2 linked regions of the Thiocapsa bogorovii genome follow. The protein of the gene in region 2 interacts with the protein of the main gene of each other region in a pairwise test. Links are inferred from orthologs where the notes say so. Each region holds a gene or a part of one and is shown on either strand. Other genes may lie near its edges. The genes, in order: rlmN and LT988_RS20595.

Region 1 (10,601 bases), 980 kb from region 2 along the record:
TAGACGCTCCGGCCACGGAACAGGCAAAGCGTTCTTTGACGATCCAGATCGGCAGCCAGTCGTTTATCTACGCGGAGGACGATCAAGTCGTCCGCACAGGCCCCATTTCTTCCGGACGCGAGGGGTACGGAACGCCTCGCGGCACCTTCTCGGTGCTCAGCAAGCAGAAGGACAAGGTCTCTTCCCGCTATACCAATCAGCTCGGCATGCAGGCCTGGATGCCCTACTCCATTCAATTCTACGGCCACTATTTTCTGCATGAGGGCTGGCTTCCGGGCTATCCGGATTCGCACGGCTGCGTGCGCGTCGGCGAGAAGGATGCGCGCTTCCTATTCGAGCGCATGAAGATCGGCGATCTTGTGAGCGTGGTCGACTGATCACACCCGCGTCCGCCGGATCCGGGGCCCCGCTGTATCTCGAAATTCGATCGTCCCCGATTGACCCATGCCCCGAGGGCGGCGAAGATCTCCAGCTGGATAGCTGATCGGTTCCATCGGATGACTCAACGCAACCTTCTACAGGCCTTCCTGCTCCTGACCATCGGCACCTGCGCCGGAATCGGCAGCGCACAGGAGATCAAGCTCGAGCTCAACAAGTTGGAGCCCCAGCCCGAGACGAAGGCCTGTCGCGCCTATCTGGTCTTCGACACCAGCGGCGGACCGGCGATCGAGGCGCTGCAACTGGATCTGATCCTGTTCGATCAAGCCGGGGTGATCGCTCGGCGGCTTGCCGTCGACACCGCACCTCTACGGGCGGCGAAGACCACCGTGAAGCTGTTCGATATTCCTGATCTCGACTGCACCGACATCGGTCGCATCCTGATCAACGAGGTGCTCGAGTGTCGCGATGCCGAGGGCCCGCACTCCGATTGCATCGAGCGCCTGACACTGTCGACGCGCGCCGAGACGCCTCTGGTAAAGTGACCGTAAATGCCGCGCCGCGCCGAGGCCAGCCCCGAGAAGAGACCCGATGTCTGAAACCGCGACCGCCGCCGCATTCGCCCCGCTAACCGCTGTAGGTTCCGAAATACCTGATCCGGTGGCGGCAACGGGATCCTGGCTCGGTATGATCGTACCGTCCCCGATCGCGACTGCGATTCCCGAGCCGCTGCGCGCACTGATCGACGCCGGTGGCCCGGTGATGCTGATCCTGGCTGCGATGTCGGTCTTCGCCCTGACCATCGTCCTGATCAAGCTCTGGCAGTTTTCTCGCTTGCGAAAGGGCGGCGCCGAGCGCGTCGAGAGCGCGCTGAACGACTGGCAGGCCGGTCGATGGGGCGAGGCGGTCGAGAGGCTCGCCCTCGCGGACAACCCACTCGCCGGGGTGGTTCGGACCGCTATGCTCGGCAGTCTTCACGCGAACGATCCGGCGGCTCTGCGCGAAGAGGTCGAACGCCGAGCTCAGGGGGTGATCACGGCCTTGCGTAGCCATCTACGCGGGCTTGAGGTGATCGCCAGCCTCAGTCCGCTGCTCGGTCTGCTGGGAACCGTGATCGGGATGATCGACGCCTTTCGCGCCCTCGAGGCGGCCGGAAATCAGGTCGATCCCTCGGTGCTGTCCGGTGGAATCTGGGTCGCACTGCTGACCACGGCCGCGGGACTGTCGGTCGCCATCCCGACCGTCGTCGCGCTGAATTGGCTCGAGCGCATCCTCGAAGGAGTGACGCGTCGCTTGGAGGATCAGGTGACCCGCGTCTTCACCGGAGGCCTGCAGCTCGACGGCCCGCTCGTGTCGTCACAACAACCGCCCGTTCTCGCGCCTCGGATCCGGCATGCGGTTTGAGTCGCCCGCACCCCGTCGCCGACTGATCGGCCTGACCCCGTTGATCGACGTGGTCTTCATCCTGCTCGTCTTCTTCATGCTCGCATCGAGCCTCATCAAATGGCAAGCTGTCGAGATGGGCGCGCCGGCCTCGGCGACCGCCGGGACCTCGTTGGTCGGCGCTTGGCTGGTGCGCGTGCGACCCGAGGGCCTGGATCTCAACGCGGAGGCGATCGCCGCCGCCGAGCTCTCCCGACGAGTCGCCTCGCGGATCGCCGAAGACCCGTCGCAACGGATCCTGATCCAGCCCGCGGCGGGCGTCAGCCTCCAGCGATTGGTCGACGCCCTGGATCTCCTGCGCGACGCCGGCGCAACAGACCTGACCCTCCTGCGCCTCTGAATCCCATGCGATTGAAACGGCCCAAACCAGCAGCCGACAGCGAGGCTAATCTGATCCCGCTGATCAATGTCGTCTTTCTGCTGCTGATCTTCTTCATGTTGGCCGGCCGACTCGCCCCGACCGACTCGGCCGCCTTGGCTCCCCCGCGCTCGGATAGCCCGCAGAGCGCACGCGCGACGCCGCTGATCCTGCTGGTCGACCGAACGGGACAGATGAGCCTCGACGGCGAGCTGCTCGAAGAGACGACCCTCGCCGAGCGGGTTGCCGAACGGCTCGCGAACGGCCCTCCGCACCTACAGATCAAGGCCGACGCGACCCTCGAAGCGCTTCGCGTGGTCGAACTGCTCGACCGGTTGCGCGCCGCCGGGGCCGAAGACATCGACCTTTTGACCTTGGCGCGAGAGGAGTGATGGAACTGCGACGTTATCAGTGGATGCTTGCGCTCCTCTTCGCCCTCGCTGTCCATCTCGCCCTCGCGAAGCTGCTCGAACCGGCTGCACCGATCGCAGTAAACGATCCCGGCATCCGCATCGCTCTCGGAGGGGCCGGGGCTGCCGGTGGCGAGGGCGCAGCAGATGGGATCGAGTCCATCGAGGCAAACATCCCCCCGGCCGCGACCTTGGAGGCGACCGCGATCCAGGCCATCGGCGCCTCCGCCCTCGTCACGGCCACCGAGACGATCCGGGCTGCCGAGCCCCAACCGCCTCCACCGATCACTGCCGTGGAGCCCGCGAGCCCGAAGCCGAAAGCCGAGAGCGTCCGCGCCCCTAAGACCCCGCCGGCACGAACCGCTCGGGCCGCCCCTGAGCCGAAACCCGAGAAGAGAGCCCAAACAACAAAGCCCCCAACGAGCGGCGCCAAGACAGCTTCCGTCGATGCGAAAGCGGCCGGCAAAGCCAGCGCCAAACCTGGCTCGGGCGGCGGAGACGCCGCATCAGCGGCCGGAGCGGGCAGCGGCGGAACGGCCGGAAAGGCTGACGGGGGCAAATCCAAAGACCGTTACTACGCACAGCTCGCAGCCTGGCTGGAGCGACACAAACGCTATCCATCCCAAGCCCGAAAGCTGCGCCAGGAAGGCATCGTCAGGGTCCGTTTCGTGATCGACCGCAACGGGAAGGTCATCTCACATCGCATTGAATCAAGCTCCGGCCATACTGCGCTCGACCGTGCCGCATCGGAGCTTTTGAGACGGGCATCCCCGATGCCTGCGATCCCGGCAAGCATGGGTCGGTCTAGGCTGGAGATCGTGGTACCGATCGCATATCGATTGCGATGAAGCGGTGAGCCCCGTCGCAATCACGGCGATGGCTCGGGGCAGCCACTCGGATCGATTGCGATGACGCGGCCTCGCCGCCGTCGCGCCGTTTGGTGTCCGACCTCAACGACCCAACTCACCGTCCGTCGGTTCAACCCAAGGAACACGACATGCAGTCCGTAAGGCCCATCCACCGTTGGTCGTGGCTTCTCCTCCTTGTTCTGGGCCCCTCCCTTTCCGGAGCCGCCTGCGAGCCGGGAGACGCCCTGACACTCCTGCATTTCAACGACTTCCACGGCCAGCTGGAGCCCTACACCGACCCGCGCGACGGAACCGAGCGCGGCGGCATCGCCCGCCTTGCCGCGACCGTCGCCGAGGTTCGGGCGGAAGATCCGAGCCGCCCGGTCGTGCTGTTGTTCGCGGGCGACCTCCTGCAAGGGACACTGACCTCAAGTCTCTTCCTAGGCGTGCCCGACCTGGTGCTGTTCGAGCGCATGGGTGTGGACGCCGCGGTCATGGGGAATCACGAGCTGGACTATGGTCAAGAGGTGTTCCGCGGTTTGACCGAAGAAGCCGCCTTCCCTTTCCTGACCGCCAATGTGGCGTCCGACCCGGAGCCGCTGCCGGTGCTGTCTTCCATCGTGATCGGACGGCCGGGTGAACCGAAGATCGCGGTCCTGGGACTCACCACACCGGAGCTGACCACCGCCACCCATCCGCGAAACATCGAGGGCATCAGCGTGGAAGAGCCGATCGCAGTCGCCGGACGCCTGCTGCCTGCGCTGAGGGAAGACGCCGATCTGGTGGTGGTCCTCTCACACATGGGAATCGCGGACGACCGCCGGCTGGCCGAATCCGTGTCCGGCATCGACCTGATCGTGGGCGGCCACACCCACAACCTCTACGAGACGCCGGTGTTGACGGATAACGTGCCCATCGTCCAGGCCGGCGAGCGCGGCGGCTGGCTGGGACGCATGGATTTCAGCTGTCTCGAGGGTCGACTCACGCCCGACGAGTACGCCTTGATTCCCATCGACGCCGCGAGCCCGGAGGATCCGGAGATCGCCGAAGAGGTCCAACGCATCACGCTGGACGCCGAGCGGGAGCTCAATAAGGAGGTGGGTCTCAGTGCGCAGGAGCTCAGCGCCTGGCGCGAGCTGATTCGTCGCGAAGAAGCCCCGTTCGGCAACTTCGTGGCCGATCTGGCCCGCGAAATCACCCTGGCGGATGTCGCCCTATTCAACGGGGGCGGCTTTCGGGCCAGCATCCCCGCCGGGCCCGTCACCCTCAAGTCGATCTATCAGGCCTTCCCCTTCCGAAACGAGCTGGTTTTGGGTGAACTGACCGGCGCTCGACTGCTCGCTGCGCTCGAGCGCAGCGCGGCGCTGGACCCGTCGGAGAACCCCGGCGGCTTTCTCCAGGTCTCCGGGGTGCGCAACATCATCGCGGACGGACGACTTGCGAATGCCACGATCGGCGACATCCCCATCGATCCCGCACGCCGCTATCGGATCGTGACCTCCGATTTTCTCGCGGCCGGCGGAGACGGCTACGCGATGCTCGCGGAGATGACCGAACCCGTCATGACCGGACGCCTGATTTCGGACATGGTGATCGAGGGTTTTCGCACCGATAGCCCGGTGAGCGTCGCAACAGACGGGCGGATCCTGCGACGCTGAATCGCTGCGCGCCGCCCGAGTGCGCCTGGCCCATCCCGCTCACGCTTGCCCCTTCACGCGGCCCGAAGACGCCGGCAACCGCGGTCCGGCGACATCCGCGCATTGAGCTTCGCACACGCAAAGACGGCTCCCTTGGTCTCGGCACTCCCCGCAACCCGCTCTCGGCATGTCGTCGGCAATGTGACCCACCGCACACTTCGTTCCACGCGCCGCCCTCGTCACCCGTGTTTTGACGCCTAGGTCGCAGAACCGCCCCTGCGTAGCTGGTTAACTCAGCTCAAAGGGTACCGGAGTCAACGAGGGGCTCAACCCGGGACAAACCATCCGATTCGGTTCCCGAGCCCTCGGAGCCCCTCCGACACGCGCTGAGTAGAGAGTGATTCCGAGACCCGGCCTCGTCACTCGAACCGACACGGGGAACGCCATGCGACGCACTCGGGCACTCCAAGTTCACCTTCGGACCGACATCTACCTCGGCCTAGTTCTGTTTGCGCAGCTCTTCCTTCTGCTCTTGTTGTCATCGGCAAGCGGCTTGTCCGGAGCCACGACCGGCAGCGAGGTCAAACTCGTATGGAATGCGGTGAACGACAGTCGGGTCGCTCGCTACGAGGTGCACTACGGGACCGCCAGCAAGACCTACGATTCGAACGTTCAAGTCACCACCGCATCGGCGACCGTCTCCGGCTTGGAGGGCGGCTCGCAATACTTCTTCGCAACGCGGGCATGCACGAGCGACGGGGAGCTCTGCAGCGCCTTCTCCAACGAGGTGAATGTCGATATTCCGGGGACGCCGCATTCGGCATCCGGGGTCGTGACCATGCGCGCGGCGGCGAATGCTCGATCCGCTCGGCGGTCGGCCTCGGTCGCCGCCGATAACACCCTCTCAGCAACTCGTCCGGCCATCGAGATCGGCGAGGTGGAGATCAATCAGGAATGGCAATGGGTCGAATTCCAGCGCGCGTTCGTAGACCCGGTCGTCGTGGTCAAGGCGTTGAGTAACTAAGACACCGAGCCGGCGATCGTCCGGGTCGACGCGATCAACGCCAACGGCTTCTCGATTCGCGTGCAGGAATGGGACTCTCTCGACGGCGCACACGACTTGGAAACGGTCTCGTACGTGGTGATGGAGCGCGGGCGCCATCAACTGGCCAACGGAGCTCAGATCGAGGCCGGATCGCTGATCACCGGAACGACGCTGGCCTTCCAACGCCAGACCTTCAGAGCGTCCTTTGCAGACGCCCCGGTTGTCTTCGCGAGCGTCGTCAGTTTCAACGAGAGCGATGCCGTGACGGCACGGTTGCACGCGATCGCGTCCGACGGCTTCGAGGTCGGACTGCGCGAGCAAGAGGCCAATAGCCAACGGCATCGACCCGAACGTGTCGACTTCATCGCCTGGGAGGCCTCCACGGGTGTCGTCGACGGGATGCGATACGAGGTCGGACGCACCGGACGCAACGTCGACCACGAGGCGCACAACCTGGTCTACCAAACCGCGTTCGTACGGCCTCCGGTGCTCGTCGCCGACATGCAGACGACACACGGCGACGATACGGCAGCCCTGCGGTGGGATAATCTGAACGTCGACTCCGTGGAGCTGCGGGTCCAAGAAGAGCAGTCGCGCGATCGGGAGAGGACGCACGTGTTCGAGGAGGTCGGTTACTTCGTCGCCGACGTCGAATAGGCCCCGCACCGAGCCCGTGCCCGATGTCGCAGCGCCTCCTTGGAGGCGCTGCGACTTTTCGTTATGAGAACGCGGCGCGGAACCGCTCCAGAAAGGTTTCGTATTCGGCCTCGGGCAGCAGGTTGATCCCGGCTGCCGCCTTGCGCCCACCGCCGGTCGGAAAACTGCGGCAGAGCGCGTCCGCCCCGTCCGGGCGCGCGAGCGGGGCACGGACACTGACGAGAAATCCGCCCCCGGCCAACCGTGTCAGCATGGCGTGAGCCTGCTCGGGCGCCTGCCCGGCCAGCTCGTTGGCGAAAACGCCGCTGGCGCGGCGGGACCAAGGCTCGGCCGGCAGGACAAAGAGACGATGCCGCTCGCTCTCGAACGCGGGGTCAACGGCACGGGCACGGGCCATATCGTCGGCATAGCCGTCACGCAAGGCCGCGAACGTCGGATCCTCGACGATGAAGGCCAAGGGATCTGCGTAGGGCTGCAAGCTGCGGAAAAGGACGTCCGGGGCAAACAAGAGGTCGTCTACCGTCTCACCGTAACCGTTGTAGTTGAGGTAGATACCGAGGTCGCGCAACAGCCCGAGCTCGCCTTCGGTCAGATCCAAAGGCTCAGCGGCACGACGCGCGGACGCGTCGAAGTTATCCCCGAAGGTCCCGACCACGGCCCACGCGCGTTGGGAACCCTGTAGATAGTCATCGACCAGCAGACTGGTCCCTTTGTCGGGCAGCGTCTCGATGTGAACGTCGAGCGACGGGTGGACCGGGATCTCGCCGGCAAAGTGGTGATCGAAATAGCGAATGCGCGCACCCTGCCCGAGCAAACGCTCGACCGCACTGCGATTCTTGTCGAACGAGATATCGAGCGCAGTCACCCGATCGCCGTCGACCGCCTCGACCCGATCGAGCAGGGCAATGTCGCGTTTGACCCCGGTGACCAGGATGCTCTCGATCGGCTCGGCCAGACGCAGCTGCTGCAGAGCACAGAGACCGTCGGCGTCGCCGTTGAAGACATCGTATTGACTCATCTGGAAAACCGTTTGCGTGCAGATGGATGTCAGATGATTATCCGCCCAATCGCCCGACCGGTCCAAATCCGCATCCGCCATTCATGACGCCTCGCAACGCCGTTCACGCCGAACACGGCTTTGCCGGCGTTGCTCGAGGCGTTCGTGATCGGTAGACTTTGCAATCCACTCAAGTCTCCGACGGGGTCGGGCCGCGTGGCGAGCCAACGGGCAGATTGTCCCGGGGAACTCAGCTCGCGATTCCGCCGATCCGACCCAACCTCTTTTCGAATCCTCTATTTGGAACCAACATGGCCATCGAGCAGACCCTGTCTATCATCAAGCCCAACGCCGTGGCGAAGAACGCCATCGGCGCCATTTTGAGCCGTTTCGAAGCCGCCGGGCTGCGCATCGTCGCCGCGCGAATGCTTCACATGAGCAAGGAACAGGCATCGGCCTTCTACGGGATCCACCAAGGCAAGCCCTTCTTCGACGAGTTGGTCGAATTCATGACCTCCGGTCCGGTGATGGTCCAGGTGCTCGAAGGGGAAGACGCGGTCGCGAAGAATCGCGACATCATGGGCGCGACCAACCCGGCCAATGCCGCGCCGGGCACCATTCGTGCGGACTTTGCCGATTCATTCACCGAAAACGCGGCACACGGCTCCGATGCCGTGGATACCGCGGCCGTCGAGATCGCCTTCTTCTTCCCGGAAGGCGTCTGCCCGCGCACCCGCTGAGGATCCCCGTGACCAACGCCGAGCTCAAGCCCAATGTCCTCGACCTGGATCTTGCCGACTGCGAGAGACTGGTGCTCGGGCTCGGTTTCAAGGCGTTTCACGGCCGCAGCCTCTTCAAATGGATCCACAAGCATGGCGTCGTCGATTACGACGCCATGACGGACCTCTCCAGGGCGTTGCGCGATGCACTGCGCGAGAGCGTCGAGATCCGACTGCCCCGAATCATCTACGATCAACCCTCGGCAGACGGAACCATCAAATGGATCATGGAACTGGAAGACGGCCAGCGCATCGAGACCGTCTTCATCCCGGAGGGACGCCGCACGACCATCTGCGTCTCCTCGCAGGTAGGGTGCGCGCTTAACTGCTCCTTCTGCGCCACCGCCACACAAGGCTTCAACCGCAACCTGACGGTCGGCGAGATCGCCGGTCAGATCTGGCATGCGACACGACAAATCGGCACCGCGCCTTCGAACGTCGTCATGATGGGCATGGGCGAGCCGCTGGCCAATTTCGATGCCGTCGTCAAGGCGATGGCGATCATGCAAGACGACTTCGCTTACATGATCGCGAAGACACGCCTGACGCTCAGCACCTCGGGCATCGTCCCGAATATCTACAAGCTGCGCGAGGTCAGCGACGTCTCGCTGGCCGTGTCGTTGCATGCGCCGAACGATACCCTGCGCGACCAGTTGGTGCCGATCAACCGCAAGTACCCGCTCGCCGAGCTGCTGCCGGCCTGCAAGGCTTACGTGGGTGCCGACAAACGCCGCCGCATCACCTGGGAGTATGTGATGCTCGACGGCATCAACGACAGCCTAGCGCATGCCAAGCAGATGATCCGCTTGCTCGAGGGGATCCCGTCGAAGGTCAACCTGATCCCGTTCAACCCGTTCCCCGGCAACCAGTACGGCACCTCGCCGCCCGAACGCATCGAGGCCTTTCGCGCGCGCCTCGCCGGGGCCGGCATCTTCACCATGACCCGCAAGACACGCGGCGACGAGATCGCCGCTGCCTGCGGACAGCTCGTTGGGCGGGTCGAGGATCGCACCCGTCGGCTCGGGCGCGTCGCGGTCCCGATTCCGTCGGAGAGCCCATTGGACGGCAGTTTCCGGGCCGGGAAGGCGGCGAACTCATGACGAGTCATCTCGCCGTCCGCCTCGTCACGCATGCCGTCATGGTCCCGAGCGCGCTCTGTTTGGGCTTGTTCGGCTGCGCGAGCAAAGCCAACCGACAAGACACCGACCCGCTCGGGCTGGATCCGCAGGACAGCCCCGCCACCCTCTACGTCGAAATGGCCGAGGAGTACTACAATCGCGGCCAGACCGAGGTCGCCTTCCGTCGCGCCCAACAGGCGATCGAGGCCGACAGAAAGAATCCCAAGGCCCACGTGTGGCTCGCCTTCATGTACGAGGAGATGGGCAAGCCGGACCTCGCGGCGACGCACTACGAGCGCGCCGTCAAGCTCGCCCCGAACAACTCGGATGTCCTCTACGCGTTCGGGGCCTATCAGTGTCGACAAAGACACTACGCAGAGGCGGACGTCTACTTCAAAAAGGCACTTGAGAATCCACTCTACGCAACGCCTTGGGTCGCGATGACCAACGCAGCCACTTGTGCGAGCAGTGCCGGTGACGCGGCCAAGGCGGAACGCTACTATCGCGCTGCGGTCGGCGCCAACCCGGGTTTCGGCCCGGCGCTGGTGAAGCTCGCGGAGATCGAGCTCAAACGCGGCAACATGCAGGGGGCGAAGCTCTATCTGGATCGCTTTTTCGAGCCGACGACCTTGCGCACCCCGGCAACGGCCCGCGAGGCACTCGCCGCCGCGGTCACAACCGAACGCGCACTAGGTAACCGAGCCCGCGCAGCCGAGTACGAGAAGGCGTTGCGCGCGAGCTTTCCCGATACACCCGAGACCCGCGAGCTGTAGGGACCTCACGAGTGACTAACCAGACACAATCCACCGACCCGAACGACCAGAACGTAGTCGAGTTCGGCGATAGCCCGGGGCGACGCCTCCGGGTCCAACGCCAATCGCGTGGCCTGGCGATCGAGCGGATCGCGACACAGCTGCACCTCAAGCCCGAG
Region 2 (10,784 bases):
GGGGTGCCGGCGGCGATATGCTGGGCAACCTCCTGGAAATGGCCAAGGGCGCGCTCGGGAATGCCTCGCAGAATCCGATGCAAGCCGGCGGGATCGGTGCCGTGCTCGGCTCGGTCTTGGGCGGCGGAGGAAAGTCCGTGAAAGGCGCGATGACCGGGGGTGCGCTCGCGATGTTGGCCGGGATCGCCTACAAGGCGTTCACCGAATCGGGTCAAGCGGCTCAGGCCGGCGGACTGCCGGCTGCGAGCGGAGCGCCGGAGTTGCCGTTGGGCCTCAGAGCTCCGCAGACCGCGGCGGAGGAGCAGGCGTTGGAGAACACTGCGCAGTTGGTCATCAAGGGTATGATCAACATCGCCAAGTCGGATGGCCAGGTGAGCGTCGACGAGATCCAGCGTATCGTCGGCAAGATCGAGGCCGCCGGCATGGGCGCAGATGCACAGGAGTGGTTGATGACGGAGCTGCGCCAGCCGCTGAATCTCGACGCCTTCGTGGCCGAGATCCCGAGCCCGGAGGTGGCTGCCGAGGTCTATGCCGCGTCACTGCTGGCCGTCGAGGTCGACACCCCTCAAGAGCAGGACTATTTGCGCCGGTTTGCCGAGAAGGCCGGACTGCATCCTCTCGTTGTGAAACACATCCACCAGTCGATGGGCGTCACGGTCTGAGGGCGCGGGGTTGGGCCCTTCGTCCGCGACGGCAACGCGGGCAAGGGCGTGAAACCTCGAACCATCGGCAGTTCGGTTCAGTGTCTTGGTGGCGGCAAAGGTGCGGAGCCCGCGTGCGGGATGGATGTGGGCGCGGGGATCAGCTTTTCGCCCCGTCGCCGTGCTCGGGTTCAGGCTGGGCTTGATGCGGCCGTCTTTTTCCGAGCGGCGCATGACCGGCCTCGACCCCGACCTCACTTCCCGCAGTCGGTTTGGGGCGACGCCTTTTTCCGATATTCTTGCGGTCGCGCAGGCGATCCTTGGGCTTTGGCGCGGCGGCCTTCGCACCGAGGGCCTTGGCCGCACTCTTCTTTTTTGCCCCTTTTTTCGCACCCGAGCGTTTGGTCGGACCCTTGAAGGAGGCCTTGAGCCCTTCGATGCTGCGACGCTCGAGGCCGAGATTCAGATACCGCTCGATGCTCTCCAGTCGATTCCATTCGGCGGCACCAACCAGCGAGATGGCCACGCCCTGCTCCCCGGCACGGCCGGTACGCCCGGTGCGGTGTAGATAATCGTCCCCGCTGCGCGGTAGGTCGAAGTTGATCACTCGCTCGACACCGGGGATGTCGAGCCCGCGTGCCGCGACATCGGTGGCGATCAGGACATTGACCCGCCCGCTGTGCAGCAGCCCGACGACACGATTGCGCTCGCGTTGCTCCAACTCCCCGTGCAGTACGGCCGCGCGTTGACCCTCGCCGATCAGATAGTTGCCGAGCGCCGTCGCACCGTCGCGGGTGTTGGTGAAGACCAGTGCCTTCTCGTAGGTCTCGTTGCGGAGCAGCCAGAGGATCTGCTGCTGCTTGTGCTCGGGACCGTCGCTCAAGATGACCTGATGCGTGATGTCTGGATGCTGCTCGCGTACCGGATTGACGGTCAGTACGCGCGGATCGCGCAGCAGGCGCTCGGTGATACGACTCAGGCCTCGGTGGTGCAGGGTCGCCGAGAACAACATCGACTGGCGCGTCGGGTTGGTCCGGCCGATGATCGTGAGGACATCGTCGACGAAGCCCATATCGAGCATGCGGTCGGCCTCGTCGAGGACCAGGATCTCCAGGTCGGTCAGGTCGGCCTCGCCCTTCTCGAGAAGCTCGAGCAAGCGACCGGGCGTCGCCACCAGAATCTCCGGGTTCTTGCGCAGGGTCGCGATCTGATGCGCCCTTGAGTCGCCGCCCGTAATCACGCCGTTGTTCAGGCGCGTGTAGCTGGCGAGGCGAGTGAAGTGCACATGGATCTGGCGGGCCAGCTCACGGGTCGGCACCAACACCAGGGCGCGCGTCCCGCTGTCGGAGCGAGGCGCGCCGACCAAGCGCTCCATGACCGGCAGCAGAAAGGCGGCGGTTTTCCCCGAGCCCGTCGCGGCCGAGACCAAGAGATCGAGACCCTCCATCGCAGCCGGGATCACCTGAGCTTGGACCTCCGTCGGGGTCTCGAAGCCCTCTTTTTCCAGTCCGCGCATGAGGGCGTCCGGAAGCAAAAACTCAGCAAAGTTCCTGTTCATGTGCGCCACGATACACCAAATACGGGCCTTCGCGGCAGGCGGACTGCGTCGCCGCGCAGCTCCACCGCCGCCGACGTCTGACTCCACCGAGCATGCACGGAGTTGTCGCCATATCGCACGCCCCCGCGCACCCCGGGCCGGCGTTGCGCCTCCTCGCCACAGCGGAAGTAATCAGGTTGTCCTGGAATCGACCGCCGTGGTCTCCGGTTGCCCCTGAGGCAGGGCGAATCGGCGACAAAGTCGCCGTTATGGATGGGGAAGGGGTGCCCCGCGTGGTAAACTTCACCGGCTAATCATCCGTACAAACGCGGCCCGTTACGGTGCTCCGCGCGGCACGCCTCAACGTCGGTTTACCACGCCCATGGCAGATTTCGCGAGAGAAGTTCTTCCCATCAATCTCGAGGACGAGATGCGTCAGTCCTACCTCGATTACGCCATGAGCGTGATCGTGGGGCGCGCGCTTCCCGATGTGCGCGACGGACTCAAGCCGGTTCACCGGCGTGTCCTCTTCTCGATGAGCGAGCAGGGCAACGTCTGGAACCGTGCCTACCGGAAGTCTGCTCGCGTGGTCGGCGACGTCATGGGTAAATACCACCCTCACGGTGACTCGGCCATTTACGACACCATGGTCCGCATGGCGCAGCGCTTCTCGATGCGCTACCTGCTGGTGGACGGGCAGGGCAACTTCGGCTCGGTCGACGGGGATCCCCCCGCGGCCATGCGCTATACCGAGGTGCGGATGACGCGCATCGCCGACGCACTGCTCGATGACCTCGACAAGGACACGGTCGACTTCATACCCAACTACGACAACACCGAGCATGAGCCGGTTGTCCTCCCGGCGCGCTTCCCGAATCTGCTGGTGAACGGCTCATCCGGCATCGCCGTGGGCATGGCCACCAACATCCCGCCGCACAACCTGCGCGAGGTCATCGATGCCTGTCTGGCGACCATCGACAACCCGTCGATCACCATCGAGGAGCTGATGGTGCTGGTGCCCGGCCCGGATTTCCCGACCGCGGCGCTGATCAACGGCGTGCGCGGTATCCGCGAGGCCTACCGGACCGGTCGCGGCCGAGCGGTCATCCGTGCCCGTACCATGATCGAGGTCCAGAAGCGCAGCGGGCGCGAGGCGATCGTCGTCACCGAGCTGCCCTACCAGGTCAACAAGGCGCGTCTGCTCGAGCGCATCGCCGAGCTGGTGAAGGAAAAGAAGATCGAGGGCATCGCCCAGGACGGTCTGCGCGACGAGTCCGACAAGGACGGCATGCGCGTCGTCATCGAGCTTAAACGCGATGCCTACGCCGAGGTGCTGCTGGCAAACCTCTACCAGCACACCCAGATGCAGCAGGTCTTCGGTATCAATATGGTCGCCCTGGTCGACGGCCAGCCGCGGACTCTGAATCTCAAGCAGATCCTCGAATACTTCATCCGTCACCGCCGCGACGTGGTGACGCGCCGCACCCTCTTCGAGCTGCGCAAGGCCCGCGACCGCGCCCACGTCTTGGAAGGCTATGCGATCGCGTTGGCGAACATCGACGAGATCATCGCCCTGATCAAGGCATCGGCCAACCCGGCCGAGGCGCGCGAGGGACTGATGGCGCGGACCTGGGCGCCCGGCTCGGTGACCGGCATGCTCGAGCGTGCCGGCGCGGAGCAGACCCGCCCCGAGGAGCTCGAATCGGCCTTCGGTCTGGTCGACGGGGGATATCGGCTGAGCGAGCGCCAGGCCAAGGCGATCCTGGATCTGCAGCTTCAACGCCTGACCGGGCTGGAGCAGGACAAGATCCTCGACGAATTCAAGGAGATACTCGACAAGATCGCCGCCCTACTGATGATCCTCTCCGAATCCGATCGCCTCATGGACGTGATCCGCGAGGAGCTCACGGCGATCCGCGATCAGTTCGGCGACGACCGGCGCACCGAGATCCAGGTCGACCACACCGACCTCACCCTGGAGGACATGATCGCGCCTGAAGAGGTCGTGGTGACGATGTCGCATCAGGGCTACGTCAAGGCCCAGCCGATCAGCGACTATCAGGCGCAGCGGCGCGGCGGCAAGGGCAAGAGCGCAACCTCCTTTAAGGAAGAAGACTTCATCGACCGCATCTTCGTGGCCAACTCGCGCGACACCGTGCTCTGCTTCTCCAGTCGCGGGCGCGTGTACTGGCTCAAGGTTTACGAGCTGCCGCAGGCCGGTCGCGGCGCGCGCGGTCGGCCGATGGTCAACCTGTTGCCGCTGGAGCAAGGCGAGCGCATCAACGCCGTGCTGCCTGTGCGCGACTACGAGTCCGGCTATTTCGTCTTCATGGCGACCAGCGCCGGCACGGTCAAAAAGACCCCGCTCGACGACTTCTCGCGGCCCCTCTCGCGCGGCATCATCGCGATCGATCTGCGTGAAGACGAGTATCTCATCGGCGTTGCCATCACCGACGGCAAGCAGGACCTCATGCTCTTCACTTCCGCCGGCAAGGCGGTGCGTTTCAGCGAGGGTGCGGTCCGCGCGATGGGTCGAACCGCCCACGGCGTTCGCGGCGTGTCACTTGCGCCGGGGCAAAAGGTGATCTCCCTGCTCGTGCCCGAGCCCGGCACCGTGCTCAGCGTGACCGAAAACGGCTACGGCAAGCGCACCCGTGTCGAGGACTTCCCGACCAAGGGTCGCGGCACCAAGGGTGTGATCGGCATCAGTACCTCCGAGCGCAACGGTGCCCAGGTCGGCGCCGTGCTGGTGCGTCCCGGCGACGAGATCATGTTGATCACCGAGGGCGGCACACTGATCCGCACCCCGATCGATCAGATTCCGGTCGTGGGTCGCAGTGCGCAGGGCGTGAAGCTGATCAATCTCGGCGAGGGCGAGCGGCTTGTCTATCTCGAGCGGATCGTCGCGCTGGAGGGCGAGAAGGAAGGCAATGGGGATCTTGCCGAGCATCAAGATCCGGACGAGGCGAACGACGAGCCGAACGATGATGATCAGTCTCCCGATGCCGATCCCGACAGCGATCCGCAGGCATAGAGCAACCGCTGTTGTCGGTTTTCGGTTGGCGCGCGCTGCGGACGCGCGCCTTCTAAACCGCGTTCGGAGCGAAATGCTGAATTTCGAGTGAGCTCACCGTTCGGCGCATCCACGGCCTTTCGCGGGGGCGTGGTTTAAAATGATATATGTTTTAATAGTTTAAACCGCGCCGGCTCCAACGCTCGTCAAGGCTGTCGGGGCCGATTCCATCCAAAAACATCGCATACCGCGCCGGGCGCGGTTTAACGGAGATCACAGAATGGCTCGGGTTTACAACTTCAGCGCAGGCCCTGCAATGCTTCCTGAGCCTGTCCTAAGCAGGGCGCGCGACGAGATGCTCGAGTGGCGCGGCAGCGGCATGTGCGTCGCTGAAATGAGCCATCGCGGCAAGGAGTTCATGTCGATCGCGGCCCAAGCCGAGGCCGATCTGCGCGAGCTCCTGGCGGTCCCGGCCAACTATAAGGTCCTGTTCCTTCAGGGCGGCGCATCCACACAGTTCGCAGCCATACCCATGAATCTCCTGCGCGGCGCGGCGAGTGCGGACTATCTGAACACCGGTTCCTGGTCCAAGAAGGCGATCGCCGAGGCGCGCCGCTATGGTCAAGTCCATGTTGCCGCCAGTACCGAGACCGAACGCTTCACCCGTGCGCCGTCTCAGGACGAGCTGACCCTGAGCGACGATGCCGCCTACGTCCACTACACCCCCAACGAGACCATCGAGGGCGTCGAGTTTCCCTATGTCCCGGATGTCGGCGACAAGCCTCTGGTTGCGGACATGTCTTCGACCATCCTGTCGCGCCCCATCGAGGTCTCGCGCTTCGGACTCATCTATGCCGGTGCCCAGAAGAACATCGGCCCGGCGGGGCTCACCATCGTGATCGTCCGCGAGGATCTGCTCGGCCAGACCCTGTCCGGGACACCGACCATGCTGGACTACAAGGTCCAGGCCGACAACGAGTCCATGTACAACACCCCGCCGACCTACGCCTGGTATCTCGCCGGACTGGTCTTCGAGTGGTTGAAGGGCCTTGGTGGCCTGGATACGATGGGCAAGATCAACGCACGCAAAGCCGAGCTCCTCTATAAGACGATCGATGACTCGGGCTTCTTCAAAAACCCGGTCGCGCCGGGGTCGCGCTCCTGGATGAACGTCCCCTTTACCCTCGCCGACCCGGAGCTGGACGACACCTTCATCAAAGAGGCGAAGGCCGCGAACCTGACGACGCTCAAGGGCCATCGTTCGGTCGGCGGCATGCGCGCAAGCATCTACAATGCAATGCCGCAGGAGGGCGTCGAGGCGCTGGTCGGCTTCATGCAGGAATTCGAGCGCAAGCACGGCTGAACCGCGTCATCGGCGTGACATGCGCGGTCCGGGTTTTGGTTTTGCGCTGCATGTCACCTCGGCCCTCGGCGCGGACGCGGTTCAGGATGATCTTTTTTTATTTCTGAATCGCGTCGACTGAAAGGCCGGTTGAAGCGCGCGACGCTCGACCCTCCAATCCAACATCCGCTTATCACTCAGGACGCGATTCAGTGTTCAAAATACAGACGCTTAATAATATCGCCGTCGCCGGGCTCGACCGGTTGCCGCGAGACCGCTACGAGGTCGCTTCGGAGATCGCCCATCCGGATGCCATCCTGGTGCGATCGGCCAAGATGGAGGCGGCCGACATCCCGTCGAGCGTGCAGGCGATCGGGCGCGCCGGCGCCGGGACCAACAATGTTCCGGTTCAGGCGATGACCGAGCGCGGCGTGGCCGTCTTCAATGCGCCCGGCGCCAATGCGAATGCCGTCAAGGAGCTCGTGATCGCCGGCATGTTGATCGCGGCACGCAATATCGGTCAGGCTTGGCGCTTCGCGCGTCAGCTCGAAGGTGACGACACGGCCATTCATCAGGCGGTCGAGGCGGGCAAGAAGCAGTTCGTGGGCTTCGAGCTGCCGGGGCGCACGCTGGGCGTCATCGGTCTCGGCGCGATCGGGGTCAAGGTCGCCAACGCGGCACGTTCACTCGGGATGCGCGTCGTCGGCTATGATCCGACCATCACGGTCCAGCGCGCCTGGCAACTCGAGAGCGACGTGCAGCCGGCGCTGAGCATCGACGATCTGCTCTCGCGCTCGGATTTCGTCACCTTCCATGTGCCGCTCACGCCCGAGACGCGGCACATGATCAACGCAGAGCGGCTGCGCACACTGCGCAAGGGCGCTGTCCTGCTGAACTTTTCGCGCGACGGGATCATCGACGACGACGCGGTCGTCACCGCGCTGGATCAGGGCCACATCTATGCCTACTGCTGCGATTTCCCGAGCAACCTGTTGAAGGACCACCCACGGGTGATTACTCTGCCGCATCTCGGTGCCTCGACCAAAGAGGCGGAGGAGAACTGTGCGGTGATGGTCGCCGACGAGATCCGCGACTATCTCGAGAACGGCAACGTGACCAACTCGGTGAACTTCCCCGAGATCAATCTCCCGCGCAACGGCGGCTACCGAATCGCGATCGTCAACAGCAATGTACCCAACATGGTCGGGCAGATCTCGACCGATCTGGCTGCAGCGGGGCTGAATATTCTCGATATGCTCAATCGTTCGCGCGGCAACGTTGCGGTGACCCTGATCGATATCGATCAGCGGTGCTCGGAAGACACGGCGAAGCAATTACGCGGCATCGGCGGTGTCCTCTCGGTGCGTTGTCTCGGGGCTCGGGAACGGATCGACTGATGGAGGACAAGAGCGCAAAGGGCGACGCATTGGATGACGTGCGGAATCGGATCGACGCGATCGATCTGGAGCTGCTGGGTCTGATCAGCGAGCGCGCCCGTTGCGCCCAACAGGTCGCCCACATCAAGACGGCGGCCGACGGCGGTCGAGTGCAGTTCTATCGGCCCGAGCGCGAGGTCGCGGTCCTGCGTCGCATCAAGGCGGCCAACCCGGGTCCGCTCGACGGCGAAGAGGTGGCCCGCCTCTTTCGCGAGATCATGTCCGCCTGTCTGGCTCTCGAGCGCCCGCTCAACGTCGCCTTTCTCGGTCCGGCCGGGACCTTTACCCAGGCTGCGGCCATCAAGCACTTCGGCCACTCGGTGAAGACCTTCGCCTTGGCCACCATCGGCGAGATCTTCCGCGAGGTAGAGGCCGGCTCCTGCGATTTCGGCGTGGTCCCGGTCGAGAATTCGACCGAAGGCGTGGTCAGCCACACCCTGGACATGTTCATGGCCTCGCCCCTGATGATCACCGGCGAGGTGAGTCTGCGGATCCACCATCACCTCATGAGCGTGACCGAGGATCTTTGCGCGATCCGCACCGTCTATTCTCACCAGCAATCCTTGGCGCAGTGCCGCGGCTGGCTGGATCGACATCTCCCGAACGCCGATCGTGTCGCCGTGGGCAGCAACGCCGAGGCCGCCCGTACCGCCGCGACGGAGGAGGATGCCGCGGCTGTCGCGGGCCTCCAAGCCGCCGAGATCTACCGACTCAAGGTGCTCGCCGAGCGCATCGAGGACGAACCCGGCAATACCACCCGTTTCCTCGTCATCGGTCCGCAGGACTCTCGCCCGAGCGGCCAAGGCCAGGACAAGACCAGCCTGCTGCTGTCCTGCCGCAATCAGGCCGGCGGCCTCCACACCCTGCTGACACCGCTGGCCGCCCACGGCATCAGCATGACCCGCATCGAGTCACGTCCCTCACGCCGCGGCATCTGGGATTATGTCTTCTTCATCGACATCATGGGTCACAGAGACGACCCCAAGGTCGCGCTCGCGCTTGAGAACCTCAGGCAGGCATCGCTTCTGTTCAAGGTGCTCGGGTCTTATCCGTTGGCGGTGCTTTGAGCCTTCGGGCCGCATCCGTTATGACAGGTTCCTCGATCGGGAGTCGATCGAGGTCGCGTCCCATGTCGAGCCTTCGGTTGATCTGGCGACCGAGGACATCCAACCATCACAGCTGCAGCCGAGCCGCTACTCATGACTGTCCAAGACAATCCATTCCTGCCCCTGACCGCACCCGGAATCGCCGGACTCACGCCTTACGTCCCCGGCAAGCCGGTCTCGGAGTTGGAGCGCGAGCTCGGTATTCGCGACTCCGTGAAGCTCGCCTCGAACGAGAATCCGTTGGGCCCAGGCCCCCGTGCGCGCGAAGCGATCGCCGGTCTTATGGGCGAAATCGGTCGTTATCCCGATGGTGGCGGCTTCGAGCTGCGACGCGTGCTCGCCGAGTTCCACGGTGTCCCGCAAACGGCCGTGACCATCGGGAACGGATCGAACGACGTGCTTGACCTGATCGCCCGAACCTTCCTCTTTCCAGGCGTGGAGTCGGTCTTTTCCGAGCATGCCTTCGCGGTCTATCCCATCTCGACTCAGGCGGTCGGTGCGACCGCGCGGGTCGCCAAAGCGCGTGAATACGGCAATGATCTCGACGCGATGGCGCGTCTCGTGACGGACAAGACGCGCGTGGTCTGGATCGCCAACCCGAACAACCCGACCGGAACCTGGTTGGCGGCCGCGCCGCTGAAGTCATTCATCGAGGCCATACCGCGGACCTGCATCGTCGTGATCGACGAGGCCTACACCGAGTACGTCGGCGAGCCGGACTTCCCGGACGCCACGCACTGGCTCGAGCAGTTTCCGAATCTCATCGTGACCCGGACCTTCGCGAAAGCCCACGGGTTGGCTGCGCTGCGGGTCGGTTACGGACTCAGCGATCCGCATGTGGCGGATCTGCTCAACCGGGTGCGTCAGCCGTTCAACGTCAACGCGTTCGCCCAGGCGGCCGCGGCCGCGGCAATCGGCGATCGCGAGCATGTGCGCGCATCGGTCGAGCTCAACCGTGCGGGGATGCGCCAGTACCTCGATGCCTTCCAACGCATGGGGCTCGGGTACATCCCGTCGGTCGGTAACTTCATCACGGTCGATGTCGGTCGCCCCGCGGGTACCGTGAATCATGATCTGTTGAAACGCGGTGTCATCGTGCGACCGGTCGCCAACTACGGTCTGCCCAATCACCTGCGCATCAGCATCGGCCTGGAAGCGGAGAACGCCCGCTGCATCGCCGCGCTCGAGGACATCCTCGCGTCATGATCGAGCGATTGGCGATCATCGGGGTTGGACTCATCGGCGGATCCCTGGCGCGGGCTCTTCGGGAGGCCGGCGCCGTGAAGCAGATCGTCGGCTGCGGGCGCGGGCTCGCCAACCTCGAGCGGGCGCGCGACCTCGGTGTCGTGGACCTGCTGACACGGGATCCCGCCGAGGCGGTGGCGGGCGCGGACATGGTGTTTGTCTCGGTGCCGCTCGGCGCCATGCGCGGTGTCTTCGAGGCGATCCGCGACCGGCTCGATCCCGCGTCGGTGGTGACCGACGGGGGTAGCGTGAAAGGCAGCGTGGTGGCGGATGCGAGCGGTGTCTTCGGCGGCGTGCCGCCGCGACTGGTTCCGGGTCATCCGATCGCCGGCACCGAGTACAGTGGCGTAGAGGCGTCCTTTGCCGAGCTCTACCGTCAGCGTCGCGTCATCCTGACCCCGTTGCCCGAGACCGACGCCGATGCACTCGCACGCGTCACCGCGATGTGGGAGACCTGCGGTGCC

Evidence for each region.
Region 1: the proteins of LT988_RS20595 (region 2) and rlmN interact in binary tests that used the Escherichia coli proteins (3 or more experiments, as listed by UniProt). The link is inferred for Thiocapsa bogorovii from one-to-one orthologs.

The regions. Positions count from the first base shown.
Region 1 is NZ_CP089309.1:3,645,342-3,655,942, reverse strand. The notes cover bases 7,781-10,586. They hold rlmN (23S rRNA (adenine(2503)-C(2))-methyltransferase RlmN), read left to right. Parts: upstream 7,781-8,521; coding sequence 8,522-9,652; downstream 9,653-10,586. Other genes in these bases: LT988_RS16310 (RodZ domain-containing protein), read left to right, coding at 10,455-10,586; pilW (type IV pilus biogenesis/stability protein PilW), read left to right, coding at 9,649-10,443; ndk (nucleoside-diphosphate kinase), read left to right, coding at 8,085-8,513; LT988_RS16330 (acetyltransferase), read right to left, coding at 7,781-7,794. Also shown: LT988_RS16375 (L,D-transpeptidase), read left to right, coding at 1-377; LT988_RS16370 (Tat pathway signal sequence domain protein), read left to right, coding at 498-923; LT988_RS16365 (MotA/TolQ/ExbB proton channel family protein), read left to right, coding at 1,066-1,782; LT988_RS16360 (ExbD/TolR family protein), read left to right, coding at 1,772-2,161; LT988_RS16355 (ExbD/TolR family protein), read left to right, coding at 2,167-2,571; LT988_RS16350 (energy transducer TonB), read left to right, coding at 2,571-3,437; LT988_RS16345 (bifunctional metallophosphatase/5'-nucleotidase), read left to right, coding at 3,587-5,095; LT988_RS16340 (fibronectin type III domain-containing protein), read left to right, coding at 5,520-6,098; LT988_RS16335 (hypothetical protein), read left to right, coding at 6,195-6,776; more of LT988_RS16330, read right to left, coding at 6,838-7,780; more of LT988_RS16310, read left to right, coding at 10,587-10,601.
Region 2 is NZ_CP089309.1:4,623,375-4,634,158, forward strand. The notes cover bases 1-2,989. They hold LT988_RS20595 (DEAD/DEAH box helicase), read right to left. Parts: upstream 2,200-2,989; coding sequence 802-2,199; downstream 1-801. Other genes in these bases: LT988_RS20590 (tellurite resistance TerB family protein), read left to right, coding at 1-662; gyrA (DNA gyrase subunit A), read left to right, coding at 2,561-2,989. Outside these bases: more of gyrA, read left to right, coding at 2,990-5,212; serC (3-phosphoserine/phosphohydroxythreonine transaminase), read left to right, coding at 5,472-6,554; LT988_RS20610 (phosphoglycerate dehydrogenase), read left to right, coding at 6,746-7,930; pheA (prephenate dehydratase), read left to right, coding at 7,930-9,036; hisC (histidinol-phosphate transaminase), read left to right, coding at 9,169-10,281; LT988_RS20625 (prephenate dehydrogenase), read left to right, coding at 10,278-10,784. UniProt on the Escherichia coli protein: DEAD-box RNA helicase involved in the assembly of the 50S ribosomal subunit at low temperature. Exhibits RNA-stimulated ATP hydrolysis and RNA unwinding activity. Acts before DeaD.